Regions from separate parts of the Paenibacillus sp. FSL H7-0690 genome, predicted to be linked through region 2. Evidence: predicted binding sites of a transcription regulator. Region 2 holds the regulator's gene; each other region holds the start of a gene.
What was found. Region 2 encodes Rex, which represses fermentation and respiration genes when NADH is low (regulators of the CRP and FNR family bind a similar motif). Its sites were predicted from a motif close to TTGTGAAATATTTCACAA; they were not measured.
Positions count from the first base shown of each region.

Region 1: MHI32_RS28835 (formate/nitrite transporter family protein) is a predicted target of Rex. The motif match lies at 1,879-1,896, and genes of this name have one in related genera.
Region 3: nadA (quinolinate synthase NadA) is a predicted target of Rex. The motif match lies at 2,115-2,132, and genes of this name have one in related genera.
Region 4: MHI32_RS03970 (flavocytochrome c) is a predicted target of Rex. The motif match lies at 1,711-1,728, and genes of this name have one in related genera.

Region 1 covers NZ_CP150281.1:6,540,674-6,543,893, reverse strand. The annotation lists gene MHI32_RS28835 (formate/nitrite transporter family protein) at 2,000-2,827, shown strand.
Region 2 covers NZ_CP150281.1:4,675,694-4,678,913, reverse strand. The annotation lists gene dinG (ATP-dependent DNA helicase DinG) at 1-1,394, shown strand, start outside; gene MHI32_RS20615 (redox-sensing transcriptional repressor Rex) at 1,525-2,178, shown strand; gene MHI32_RS20610 (amidohydrolase) at 2,165-3,220, shown strand, end outside.
Region 3 covers NZ_CP150281.1:73,776-76,995, reverse strand. The annotation lists gene nadB (L-aspartate oxidase) at 1-1,066, opposite strand, end outside; gene nadA (quinolinate synthase NadA) at 1,106-2,044, opposite strand; gene ftsH (ATP-dependent zinc metalloprotease FtsH) at 2,304-3,220, opposite strand, start outside.
Region 4 covers NZ_CP150281.1:879,712-882,931, reverse strand. The annotation lists gene MHI32_RS03985 (aminoglycoside phosphotransferase family protein) at 1-3, opposite strand, end outside; gene MHI32_RS03980 (VOC family protein) at 38-427, opposite strand; gene MHI32_RS03975 (hypothetical protein) at 569-1,456, opposite strand; gene MHI32_RS03970 (flavocytochrome c) at 1,940-3,220, shown strand, end outside.

The DNA of each region.
Region 1 (3,220 bases), 1.9 Mb from region 2:
GATCCTCCTGTTACGGGAGGATCGCTGCTTTTTTTGTTAGGTGCTGAATAGCTGCTTGGGTAGATGCAATCCAATGGCTTCGGTGATGGTAGCAAGCCAAATATGCTCAAAAGCTACGTATAAGGTCAACTGAGTCCGATCGTGGTAAGTCACCGCCCTCCGCAGAAGATTTCGGACTCAGAAGCCGCTAATTAGCAAATAATCGCCGTTTGAGCGTGGTTTCGGACTCCAATGCAGCTATTACATAGAATGAGTTACAACTAGTGTGTTTTTGGTGCTAATAGCGACTATGGGGTCCGATAGCGAGCCAAATGTGCTCAAAAGCTACGAATAGGGTCAACTGAGTCCGATCGTGCCGAGTCATCGCCCTCTGCAGAAGCTTTCGGACTCAGAAGCCGCTAATTAGCAAATAATTGCCGTTTGAGCGTGATTTCGGACTCCAGTGCAGCTATTACATAGAATGGGGTACAAACAGTGTGTTTTTCGTGCCAATAGCGACTATGGGGTCCGATAGCGAATCAAATGTGCTCAAAAGCTACGTATAAGGTCAACTGAGTCCGATCGTGCGGAGTCACCGCCCACCTCAGAATTTTCCAGACTCAGAAGCCGCTATATAGCAAATAATCGCCGTTTGAGCGTGATTTCGGACTCCAGTGCAGCTATTACATAGAACGAGTTACAACTAGTGTGTTTTTCGTGCCAATAGCGACTATAGGGTCCGATAGCGAGCCAAATATGCTCGAAAGTTACGATTAGGGTTAACTGAGTCCGATAGTGCTGAGTCATCGCCCTCCGTAGAAGCTTTCGGACTCAGAGGCCGCTAATTAGCAATAAATCGCCGTTTGAGCGTGGTTTCGGACTCCAGTGCAGCTATTACATAGAACGAGTTACAACTAGTGTGTTTTTGGTGCCAATAGCGACTATGGGGTCCGATAGCGAGCCAAATGTGCTCGAAAGTTGCGATTAGGGTCAACTGAGTCCGATCATGCGGAGTCACCGCCCTCCGCAGAAGCTTTCGGACTCAGGAGCCGCTAATTAGCAAATAATCGCCTTTTGAGTGTGATTTCGGACTCCAGCGCAGCTATTACATAGAATGAGGTACAACTAGTGTGTTTTTGGTGCTAATAGCGACTATGGGGTCCGATAGCGAGCCAAATGTGCTCAAAAGCTACGAATAGGGTCAACTGAGTCCGATCGTGCCGAGTCATCGCCCCCCGCAGAAGCTTTCGGACTCAGAAGCCGCTAATTAGCAAATAATCGCCGTTTGAGCGTGGTTTCGGACTCCAATGCAGCTATTACATAGAATGAGGTACAACTAGTGTGTTTTTCGTGCCAATAGCGACTATGGGGTCCTATAGCGAGCCAAATGTGCTCAAAAGCTACGTATAAGGTCAACTGAGTCCGATCGTGCCGAGTCACCGCCCTCCTCAGAATTTTTCGGACTCAGAAGCCGCTAATTAGCAAATAATCGCCTTTTGAGCGTGATTTCGGACTCCAGTGCAGCTATTACATAGAACGAGGTAAAACTAGTGTGTTTTTCGTGCCAATAGCGACTATGGGGTCCGATAGCAAGCCAAATGTGCTCAAAAGTTACGATTAGGGTCATCTCGGTCCAATGTCCGGGTGTGGGCCAAATATGCTCAAAAGCTACGATTAGAGTCATCCGAGTCCGATAGAATGCCGATAGTGAAGTATGACTATAGTGAGGTATGACTCCAGTTAGGTATAGCTCCAGTGAGATATAGCTGCATATAGGGTCAACGGTGTCCGATAGCTGCTGCGTACGCTCAAATGTAATCCAACGAAACAAGATATGCTGGCTTAGCCGGTCATACACAAACTTCTATTTGTGCACAGGTCGCAGTAAATTTGACATGTCAGTGAAAACTTTCACTTAGTTTTCTCAAAGTGATAATTATCACGTTAATGTGTTTTACGACACGCTACAATGGTCATAAAGGAACAAATTTGAAGTAAATAGATGAAGGGGATAGGAACCATGGCTTATAGCAAACCGCAGCAAATTGCCGAAGTAACTGTAGAGAACGGCATAAAAAAAGCTCATAATCCGCTAAGTACCGTACTTATTCTGGGCTTTTTGGGAGGAGCGTTTATTGCGCTCGGGTTTTTATTAGATATTCGCGTCATTGCTGGCGCACCACAGGAATGGGGTTCCATTGCTAACTTTATCGGAGCCGCAGTCTTCCCCGTTGGGCTGATCATGGTACTCCTTGCAGGTGGAGAACTACTGACAGGGAATATGATGGCCGTGCCGCTTGCTTTTATGGCTAAGAAGATTTCTTTCTGGGAAGTTGTGAAGAATCTTTTGCTCATTACGATTAGTAATCTGGCAGGGGCATTATTTGTAGCTTATTTCTTCGGTCATGTGGTGGGTTTAACTTCAGAGGGTGTGTATTTAGAAAAATTGGTGGATATGGCTGGTCATAAAATCGATGCAGAATTCTTTCCGGCATTTGTTTCGGGTATCGGCTGTAACTGGCTCGTTGCGCTGGCCGTATGGCTCTCCTATGGAGCAGATAACTTCAGCGGCAAAATCCTTGGTATTTGGTTCCCAACGATGGCCTTTGTTGCGATCGGATTCCAGCACGTTGTAGCTAACATGTTCCTAATTCCAGCAGCTATTTTTGAAGGTTACTATTCATGGGGGCAATACTTCACTAACTTTGTTCCCGTCTGGCTCGGAAATCTAACGGGTGGGGCAATATTTGTCGCAGCTGCCTATTGGATGGCATACTTGCGTAAAGCACCTACGGCTATTCAATCCGTAGATAGCATGTCCGGCAGCAGTGTCAAAAAACACGCTTAAGCTCGTCTTATAGAGCACTCCATAGAACATTCAAGGTCTGCCTTATTGGTGGCGTTAATGTTTTAGGGGTGCTTTTTGTTATGTAGACACAAAAAATCCGCCGTGATTTATCCGCGCTCGGGGGAACGAAATCGGATCACGGCGAATTTTGAAGGGGGAGTGTTTCTAGGCTCTATTACCCCGTCTTTCTAAAAGCGAATCAGTTTCTTCTTGTTTAGTTTGCTTTACGGACGACAGCCACGGCTTTAAAATAAGAATAGATATTAGAACTAGGGAGGACTGCGGACGTGAACCCCAAGGGAGACGGGATATTTCATGCGATATGTGCGTCTTATCCTCTAGATTTCATGCGTACTTTATCACGATAAAACGTCAATGTGTATGCTTGCTCAT
Region 2 (3,220 bases):
CGGTGGCACACACGTTATCGCGACTGTATAAAGATAGCCGAAACGGACAGCTCCCTGCTCTGCGTCAAATATTACAGTCGTCAGGCAGTGAAGAGGCTTCAGAATGGAGCGGAGTCATCGATCGGATCTACCCGGATCTGCTTACTGTCAAAGAAACCTGGGATGCACTCAGCGACAAGCTGTTCAGCCTATTGCCGGAACGCAGTGATGCAGGGGCAGGAGAAGCGGGACAACTGGTTATGCGGTTGCTTCCTGCCCGTAAGCCGAAGGATTGGGATGAATTGGTTGCGCTAGAGAACACTATGAATCTGACGTTAAGCGACATCATCCGTAAGGGTGATAAAATGCTTAACGAGATGCGTGACCAGGAAAGCCAATCCTCAGCAGACAGCCTTGTTACTGATATTAGCGGTTTATTTAAAGATTTGGCTTCCATACGTGAGCAAGTAAGATTCTTTATGGGGCTGAATGACGATAATGTAGTATATTGGCTGGAGGCAAATGGAAATTACCGCAGCAAATCCCTACAGCTGTATGCCGTCCCTGTGGATGTTAGCAGCCAGCTTAAAGAGTTGTTCTTCGATAAGAAAAAAAGCATCGTGCTTACCTCGGCGACGCTATCTGTAGATAAATCTTTTCAATTTATGATTGATAATCTCGGACTTAACGAAGCTGCAGAAGAGGGACGTCTAATGACCTCACTCCTTCCATCTCCCTTTAAATATCGCGAGCAGGCACTGCTAGTTATACCGCGTGATTTTCCTAGTGTGAAGGGGAGTGTGGGCGATGCTCGATTTGTCGATACACTCGTACAGTCATTATCGGAAGCTGCTAAAACAACACGTGGGCGGATGCTGGTTCTGTTTACTTCTTATAAAATGCTGCGTCAGGTATATGATCCGCTTAAAGAGGCTTTGGCCTCACAAGAGATTACGGTGCTTGGTCAAGGCGTGGAAGGTGGCAGCCGGAGCAAGTTGATCCGCCGCTTTCAGGACAGTGCAGCATCCGTATTGCTGGGGACGAGCAGCTTCTGGGAAGGTGTAGATATTCCAGGTGAAGCACTGACTTGCCTGGCCATCGTGAGACTTCCGTTTCAACCACCGAATCACCCGTTGGCGGAAGCGAAGTCGGAGTTATTGCAGGCCCAGAAGAAGAATCCGTTCATGAAATTATCTGTTCCTCAAGCGGTTATTCGTTTTAAGCAGGGATTCGGAAGACTGGTTCGCACGGCGCAGGATCGTGGAATAGTTATTGTTTATGATACAAGGGTTATTGAATCTCATTACGGGAAGTATTTCCTTTATTCATTGCCTGGTCCCAAAATGGAGCATATGCTTACTGATCAAATGGTCCCTCGCATAGCGGAATGGCTAGAGGATGGCGGCGCTTCTTAAAACGCTCGTCTTCAGTTTAGCTCCTCCTTATCCTTAAGGGCGGTGTGTTACAGTCCCGTCCTTAATAAGGAGAGGTAGACGTTTGAATATGGATTTTCACAAGAACATTACTATTTTTAGGAGGAAAAATATGAAATCGGATAAAATATCAGAAGCCGTTGTTCGCAGACTGCCTGTGTACTTGCGTTTTTTGAATGATCTCCAGAATCGCGAAATATTAACAGTTTCCTCTCAGGAACTTGGGCAAAAGCTTGATCTTAATCCCGCACAGATTCGTAAGGATTTAGCATATTTTGGTGACTTCGGCAGAAAAGGTATCGGCTATGATGTAACGTATCTTATTGAGAAAATCCGTCATATCCTGAAGCTGGATCAACAGCTTAATGTAGCTTTAGTTGGAGCAGGTAATCTCGGACATGCCTTGTCTAATTACAATGCATATCTCAAAGATACTATGAAAATCACGGCTATATTTGATTCGTACGCTCCTAAGGTTGGACGTAAGATCAACTCCCTTACTGTGCAACCGATGGATGAACTAGGCAGCACAATTCGTGAGCAAGGTATTCGCATTGGCATTATTACCGTACCTGATTCAGAAGCTCAAAATGTAGCAGATATCCTCATTTCTTCTGGGATTGAAGCGATTTTGAACTTTGCCCCTGTGATTCTGAAGACACCACCGAATATCCGGGTGCATGCAGCTGATTTTACAACTGATCTGCAAAGTCTTGCTTATTACTTGCGGGATGGAAAGGAAGAAAGTGAACATGAACAACAATAAAACGATAATTAAGGGCGGGTATTTTCTGACTCCGGGAACGGATGAGCCGGTTCTGAGTGGATATATGACTATTGAAGATGATTTAATCACTTACATAGGAAAAGAAGAGCCTCAGATGGAAGCTGGAGTGCAAGTGGTTGATGGCAGCCGTCTGCTGTTCATGCCTGGACTTGTAAACACACACGGTCATGCGGCGATGTCTTTGCTGCGTGGATATGGAGATGATTTAGCGCTACAAGTGTGGCTTCAGGAGAAGATGTGGCCAATGGAGGAAAAGTTCACCGGTGATGATGTATACTGGGGAACCTCCTTATCTGTATTGGAAATGCTGAAGGGTGGAACTACGACCTTCCTCGATATGTATGATCATATGGACCGAGTAGCCGAGGTAGCTGAGTTATCAGGTATCCGTTCCGTATTGATGCGTGGTGTGATCGGGTTATGTCCAGAGGATGTACAGAATCACAAGCTTGCGGAAGCGATTTCTTTTGCCCGTAACTGGCATGGAAAGGCTGACGGTAGAATTACTACTATGATCTCGCCACACGCCCCTTATACTTGCCCTCCTGACTTCCTGGTTAAGTTCGTGCAGGCAGCGCATGATCTGGATTTACCGATGCATACGCATATGTCCGAAACGAAACGTGAAGTGGAACAAAATGTGGCGGATTACGGGTTGCGTCCTGTAGCTCACTTAGAGAAGCTTGGAATGTTCACACGTCCCTCGATAGTTGCACATGGTGTTCATTTAAATGATGAAGAGATTGAGATCTTGGCTCGCCATAATGTGGGTGTATCTCATAATCCGGGCAGTAATTTGAAGCTGGCTAGCGGAGTGGCTCGGGTTACTGATCTTCTAAAAGCTGGTGTGAAGGTGTCTCTTGGCACGGATGGCGCGGCAAGCAACAATAACTTGGATATGTTTGAAGAGATGCGGCTTGCAGCTCTCATTCATAAGGGTGTCAGCGGTGATCCAACGGCTGTCCCTGCTCCAGAAGCTCTGCGTATGGCTACAGAATATGGCGCGAAGTCCATCTTTTTA
Region 3 (3,220 bases), 2.3 Mb from region 2:
TAATCCCCCCCATCATATAATGCGCAGCGGGAGCCACTGGAATCCAATCACTTGTAATATCCAGTCCATAGCCCATACATGTCTCATATATTGTGGGAAACCGATGCTTCACCATCTCTGGAGATTCATGTGTAATATCCAAATAAACGAACGTTGATTTAGTATGTTCCATTTCACTTACAATAGCTCGTGCTACAATATCCCGCGGAGCCAGCTCAAGCAGGTCATGATAACGTTCCATGAACCGTTCTCCATTAATATTGCGCAAGACTGCTCCTTCCCCACGCACAGCTTCGGAGATTAAAAATCTAGGAGCTCCCGGGTAACTAAGTGCTGTAGGATGAAATTGAATAAATTCCATATCTCGTATATGAGCCCCAGCGCGATAGGCGATCGCTACTCCATCTCCTGTAGCTACTTCTGGGTTGGTAGTGTATCGATATAATTGTCCTGCTCCACCAGAGCACAGAATGGTCGCATCCCCTTGCAGGAACAACCTTCCACCACCGGGCCGTTGCAATAATGCGCCTACACATTCTCCACCTTCAGTGATGAGATCGATAACATAATGATCATCCCAGACCTCAATATTCTCATGTTCGGCTACCTGTTCCGCCAATGCACGAACAATCTCATAACCTGTAGCATCCCCATTAGCATGTAAAATACGGCGATGGCTGTGCGCACCTTCCTGAGTCAAAGCCAGTACCCCATCTTCCTTATCAAACAGAGTTCCTAAGCGAATTAACTCATGAACGCCTTCCGGCCCTTCATTAACAAGTGCATCGACAGCTGTTGAGGAGCAAAGACCTGCTCCGGCCATTAAGGTATCCTGCCGGTGGTAAGCAGGGGAATCATCCTCAGCTATAACAGCTGCGATCCCCCCCTGTGCATAGCGAGTATTACTTTCCATTACTGATTTCTTTGTGATCATTATGACACGCCGATCTTCACTGGCTTTAATAGCTGTGAATAACCCGGCAATCCCTGAACCAATAACAATACAATCTGTCTTTACCGTAGGAATATCCCGAAGATCAAAATCAACCAAATATTGTGGAATCATGACCGCTTTTCACCTGTTTCAACGAAAGAGTAGCGCATGCTACCGGACTTGTAGCATGCGCTCTAGGGATGTTCTGGCTTTGTCGGCGACAGCAGGCGGTACATAGATTTGTGGCTTCATCGTCTCCAGGCATTTCACCAGTTTTTTTAGATTATTAACTTTCATATTAGGACAAACAAGAAATTTGGTAGCAAAATGGAATTCTTTATCTGGACTATCCTTACGAAGCTGATATCCGGTACCATCTTCCGTTCCAACGATAAATTGCTTACGATCCGATTTCCGGCAATACTCCAGAATTGATGTAGTGCTGCCTACATAGTCACCCATGGCGACTACTTCAGGACGACACTCTGGATGAACTACAAATTCCGCATCTGGATATTTTGCTCTCATTTCTACTACATCTTTGACGGTCAACATGTCGTGAGTGTTGCAATAGCCTTCCCAAATAATCAGCTTCTTGCCCGTCTGATCTTGTACATATTGACCAAGATTCTTATCTGGGACCCAAATAATCTCTTCGGCGTCAAGGGATTCGATTACTTTCACAGCATTAGCAGAGGTACAACAAATATCGGTTTCTGCTTTAATCTCGGCGGACGAGTTGATATAAGTGACTACTTTAGCATTTGGATGTTGAGCTTTTAGCTTACGCAAACCGTCTACATTGACCATATCTGCCATTGGACAGCCTGCACGTTCATCAGGAATAAGGACGGTTTTGTTCGGGGCTAGAATTTTTGCACTTTCCCCCATGAAATGAACACCGCAGAATACAATAACTTCTGCATCTGTCTCTGCAGCCTTCTGAGCGAGTAAAAAAGAGTCGCCCCGGAAATCGGCAACCTCCTGAATTTCATCACGTTGATAATAATGAGCTAAAATGATTGCGTTTCGTTCCTTTTTAAGCTGTTCAAGACGTATACGAAGTTCTCGATTCTGTTCCTGCTTGCGCTCAAGCGCCAGAGCTTCCACCGATTGTTCTCCCCCTTAAATCCTCGCGGCTTTTCGCCGACATGATGTTATCAAATGGCATGCGCCATCATGGTGAAAAAATGAACATGCTGATATAAATAGTAAGTAATATTAATCACTAATGTACACAACGTTCCAGCCTCTGTCAATGTAACTGGACAGGCTTTAAGGCATAGAATCCCTTAAAAATTAAAATAAAAAATCCGGAGAACAGTTACGTTCTCCGGATAAATTTACATCATATGAATGGTGGACCCAATTAGGTAAGGCTAGTGCCCCCACCTTTGTTGTCATCACCGGAACCGTCATTACCCTCAGAATCAGGGTTATTCGGGATATCCTTCGACAGGTCAGGAAGTGTGGACTGTTCATCCTCAGGCTTGCCTTGAATGCGAACTCGCACATCACCGATATTGTCGATGACAGGCTCGCCAACTTCATGGGCAACACCTTCGCCACCCTCTGGTTTACCATCCTCGGAAAGGAATCCTTGTTCAATCAGTTGTGTGATCTGATCAAGCTCAAGTGTTTCTTTCTCAAGTAATGTATTGGCAATCAAGTGCATTTCTTTGGAGTGTTTGATCAACAGATCTTTACAACGTTCGTAACTCGAAGTAATAAAGTTCTGCATTTCCTGATCAATCTCATAAGCAATGGAGTCACTGTAATTCTGTTCATGCCCAATATCACGACCCAAGAATACTTGACCTTGAGAAGATCCGAACTGCATAGGTCCAAGCTTATCGCTCATACCGTACTCCATAATCATGGCACGCACGATGCGCGTAGCCTGTTGGAAGTCACTGTATGCACCCGTACCGATCTCACCAATAAACAATTCTTCAGCAACACGTCCACCAAGTAATCCAGTAACCTTATCCAAAAGCTCCTGCTTGGTAACGATCATCCGATCTTCCTTCGGAAGCATAATAACATATCCGCCTGCACGTCCGCGTGGGATAATAGTAACTTTATGCACCATATCGGCGTGCTCAAGGAAGTAACCTGCAATAGTATGGCCTGCTTCATGATAAGCTACAATACGTTTCTCGCGGTCACTGATCACACGGCTGCGTTTCTCAGTACCTACGATAACACGGTCAATAGCTTCATCCACTTCAATCATGGAAATATCTTTACGGTTACGACGTGCAGCTAGCAAAGCTGCCTCATTCA
Region 4 (3,220 bases), 3.1 Mb from region 2:
CAAAAATGGGTCTTCCTTTCGCATGATTGTATAGACTCTATGATTCTTCTGGAATGCCCGCTACGATCTCAAGCAAATTTCCTTCTGGGTCAGCTACAACAGATTCACGCAACCCATAGGGCTGCGAAATAGGTTCTTTTACAGGAGTCGCTCCTGCCTTTACCATACGCTCAAATTCCTTGTCAACGTCCTCAGGTGAGGGAACGCCAAATGAAATTTCCATAGTCCCGTTTATCCCTCTGGGATAGGTTAGCTGTGACATATTCAGTGCATCCCGCTGACACAAATTAAAGAATACACCACTCTTCAGTTGAACCCCGGTAAATACGCCACCATCCCATTCTATAGCTATCTTCATGACGTCACGATAAAAGGTAACCATCTTTTCCATGTCTTTCACAAAAAAAGTGATCGCGCCGATTTCCATAAAATACACCTACTATTCTAAAATATTCCTTTTACGGTTATAGAAATAGTAACATAGGCTTAAAAATTATGAAATGAACTATAAAATAATAAAAAGCCCTGTAGAAACTCTACAGAGCTTAGTTACTGGGCAAAAGTATTTTTACAAATAACATAAAATAGATTGTTCTATCCAGTACATAAATACAGTATCCGGGCTTTCCTTTTCAAACTTTTTCATTTTTAAATACATATCCATTCCATCAGAAACATCATGCCATAAATCCGTAAATACAAAATCATATTTTTCCTTAGACATATGTTGTTCTGCATATTCGAAAGCATCTGCTTGGATAAGCCTGATCTTGTGAGCATTACTGAATTGTGGCAGTACATATTTATTAAATAAATCAATGACATCTTGATTTTTTTCAACAACCGTTATGCTTTCAACATTAACTTTTTCAGAAACCATATAAGCATAATAGCCAAGTCCAAGCCCAAATGTAAGAACATTCCCAAACGCTTTATCAACAGCTTCTTTCATTGTTTCTATTTCATTTGGTGTGATCGTCATCCAGATTCTTTCATTCTCCAAGACAGCCGGGAACATGAATTCAGTTTGAAAAAAACCAACCTGAGGAATTTGTCTTCCCTCTTCTGTCCGGATGATATCATTGCAAACAAAACCTTCAAAAGGTTTATATTTTTCATATTTTAATTCACTATTATTAATCTTTATAGTTGGTATCTTGATATTTTTATAATATGGATTGTCATAATATTCATTTGCATCAAGCTTATGAAGCATATTGCTAAAATATTGGTTGAACAATTCCTTATCATCAACATTATCAACCGTATCCATCCCAAAAGCAGCAGCCAGCATTAAACCAAAAGCGTATTCATAAGATACACCACAGTTTACGATTTCTTCAATTTCTTCTTTGTTAATAAAGTCGGGGGTATTATTCAAATAGCGGCTTAGTAAAGCAAACACTTTATAGTTATCTTCTTTTACTTTTTCTTTTATTACATTATTAAATTCCATATTCTCACCTATTAATTAGAATTTGTTTCTATGTCTCATGTTAGTCTTTCCGGATTGACTAGTAGGCAATACTCTCATTTTACCATTTAAAAATCCAGAAAAACAAAAACCGCTTTACTAATCCGTGACAGTTACCACTTCTACAGTGAGAAAATCTCACGCCAAATCTTCTAGTTATATGGTTTATGGTCCATTTTCCGCCTAATCCGCTCAATATTTCGTTACCCTATGTTAGAATAGACGACTTGTATAATTTGTGAAAACTTTCACTAATAGTCATGATTGATGGTATACTTAATAAGAAGATGAACTAAAGAGAATAACGATGGAAACTGTGGACGTAACCGTAGAAGATTTGAAGTTAGGAGAATAACAGCGACGCGCGCGCTTCTCCACTTCCAACTCCCTCTGATACTTCCTTTCTTTTATGTCGGGTTCTTTTGGTACATCTTAATAGAGAAATATAAAAGTGGAGGGTTAACAATGAAAAAGAAAGCAGCTGGTGCTCTGAGTCTCGTCCTCTCTGTCATGCTCGTTACCGCAGGTTGCGGTAATGGAAACGACAAGGTGAACGAGAGCAAGAGTAATAACAACGAGAAAAAAGAAGTTGAAGCCGTCTCCGGGGCATCTGAAGCAAGCTACACACCATTTGATCAATTAAAAGATAAATATGATATCATCATTGTCGGTGCGGGTGGTGCGGGAATGTCCGCGGCGCTTGAGGCCAAAGAGAAAGGCATGAACCCTGTTATTTTGGAAAAAATGCCGGTTGCCGGCGGGAACACAACCAAATCCTCTTCGGGGATGAACGCTTCTGAAACGAAATTCCAAAAAGAACAAAACATTGAAGACAGCAATGATTTATTTTATGAAGAGTCATTAAAAGGTGGCCATGACACTAACGACAAAGAAATGCTTCGTTTCTTCGTTGATAATTCCGCGAGTGCGATCGATTGGCTGGATTCCATCGGAATCCGCTTGAACAATATCACCATTACAGGCGGCATGAACGAAAAACGTACACACCGTCCTGAAGATGGCTCTGCTGTGGGACAATACCTTGTCAAAGGTTTAGTGAAAAACGTACAAGAGAAAGAAATCCCTCTTTTCGTGAATGCTGATGTCAAAGAAATCACTGAAAAAGATGGCAAAGTAAATGGCGTCAAAGTCCTCTTTAACCAAACAGAGGAAAAAACAATTACGGCAGATGCTGTCGTTGTAACCACTGGCGGATTCGGTGCCAATATGGATTTGATCTCCGAAGTAAGACCTGACTTGGAAGGCTACGTTACTACTAACCAAATCGGCAGTACCGGGGACGGCATCAAGATGATTGAGAAACTCGGCGGCACAACCGTCGATATGGATCAAATCCAAGTTCACCCGACTGTGCAGCAAGAAAAATCCTACCTCATCGGCGAAGCTGTTCGTGGGGAAGGCGCTATCCTTGTTTCCAGTGAAGGTACACGGTTCACCAATGAATTGGATACCCGTGATAAAGTAACAGCTTCCATCAATACACTGCCTAATAAAGCAGCTACGCTGGTCTTTGATTCCGGTGTTAAATCCCGTGTGAAGGCTATTGAACAATATGACAAAATGGGCTTCGTGATTCAGGCGGATTCCATCGAAGCTTTGGCCAAAGAAATCGGTGTTCCAGAGGATAAGCTGGCAACAACGCTTGATACTTGGAACAGCGCCGTTAAGAATAAAAAGGATGCCGAATTTGGCAGAACTACAGGAATGGACAATGACCTGTCCACT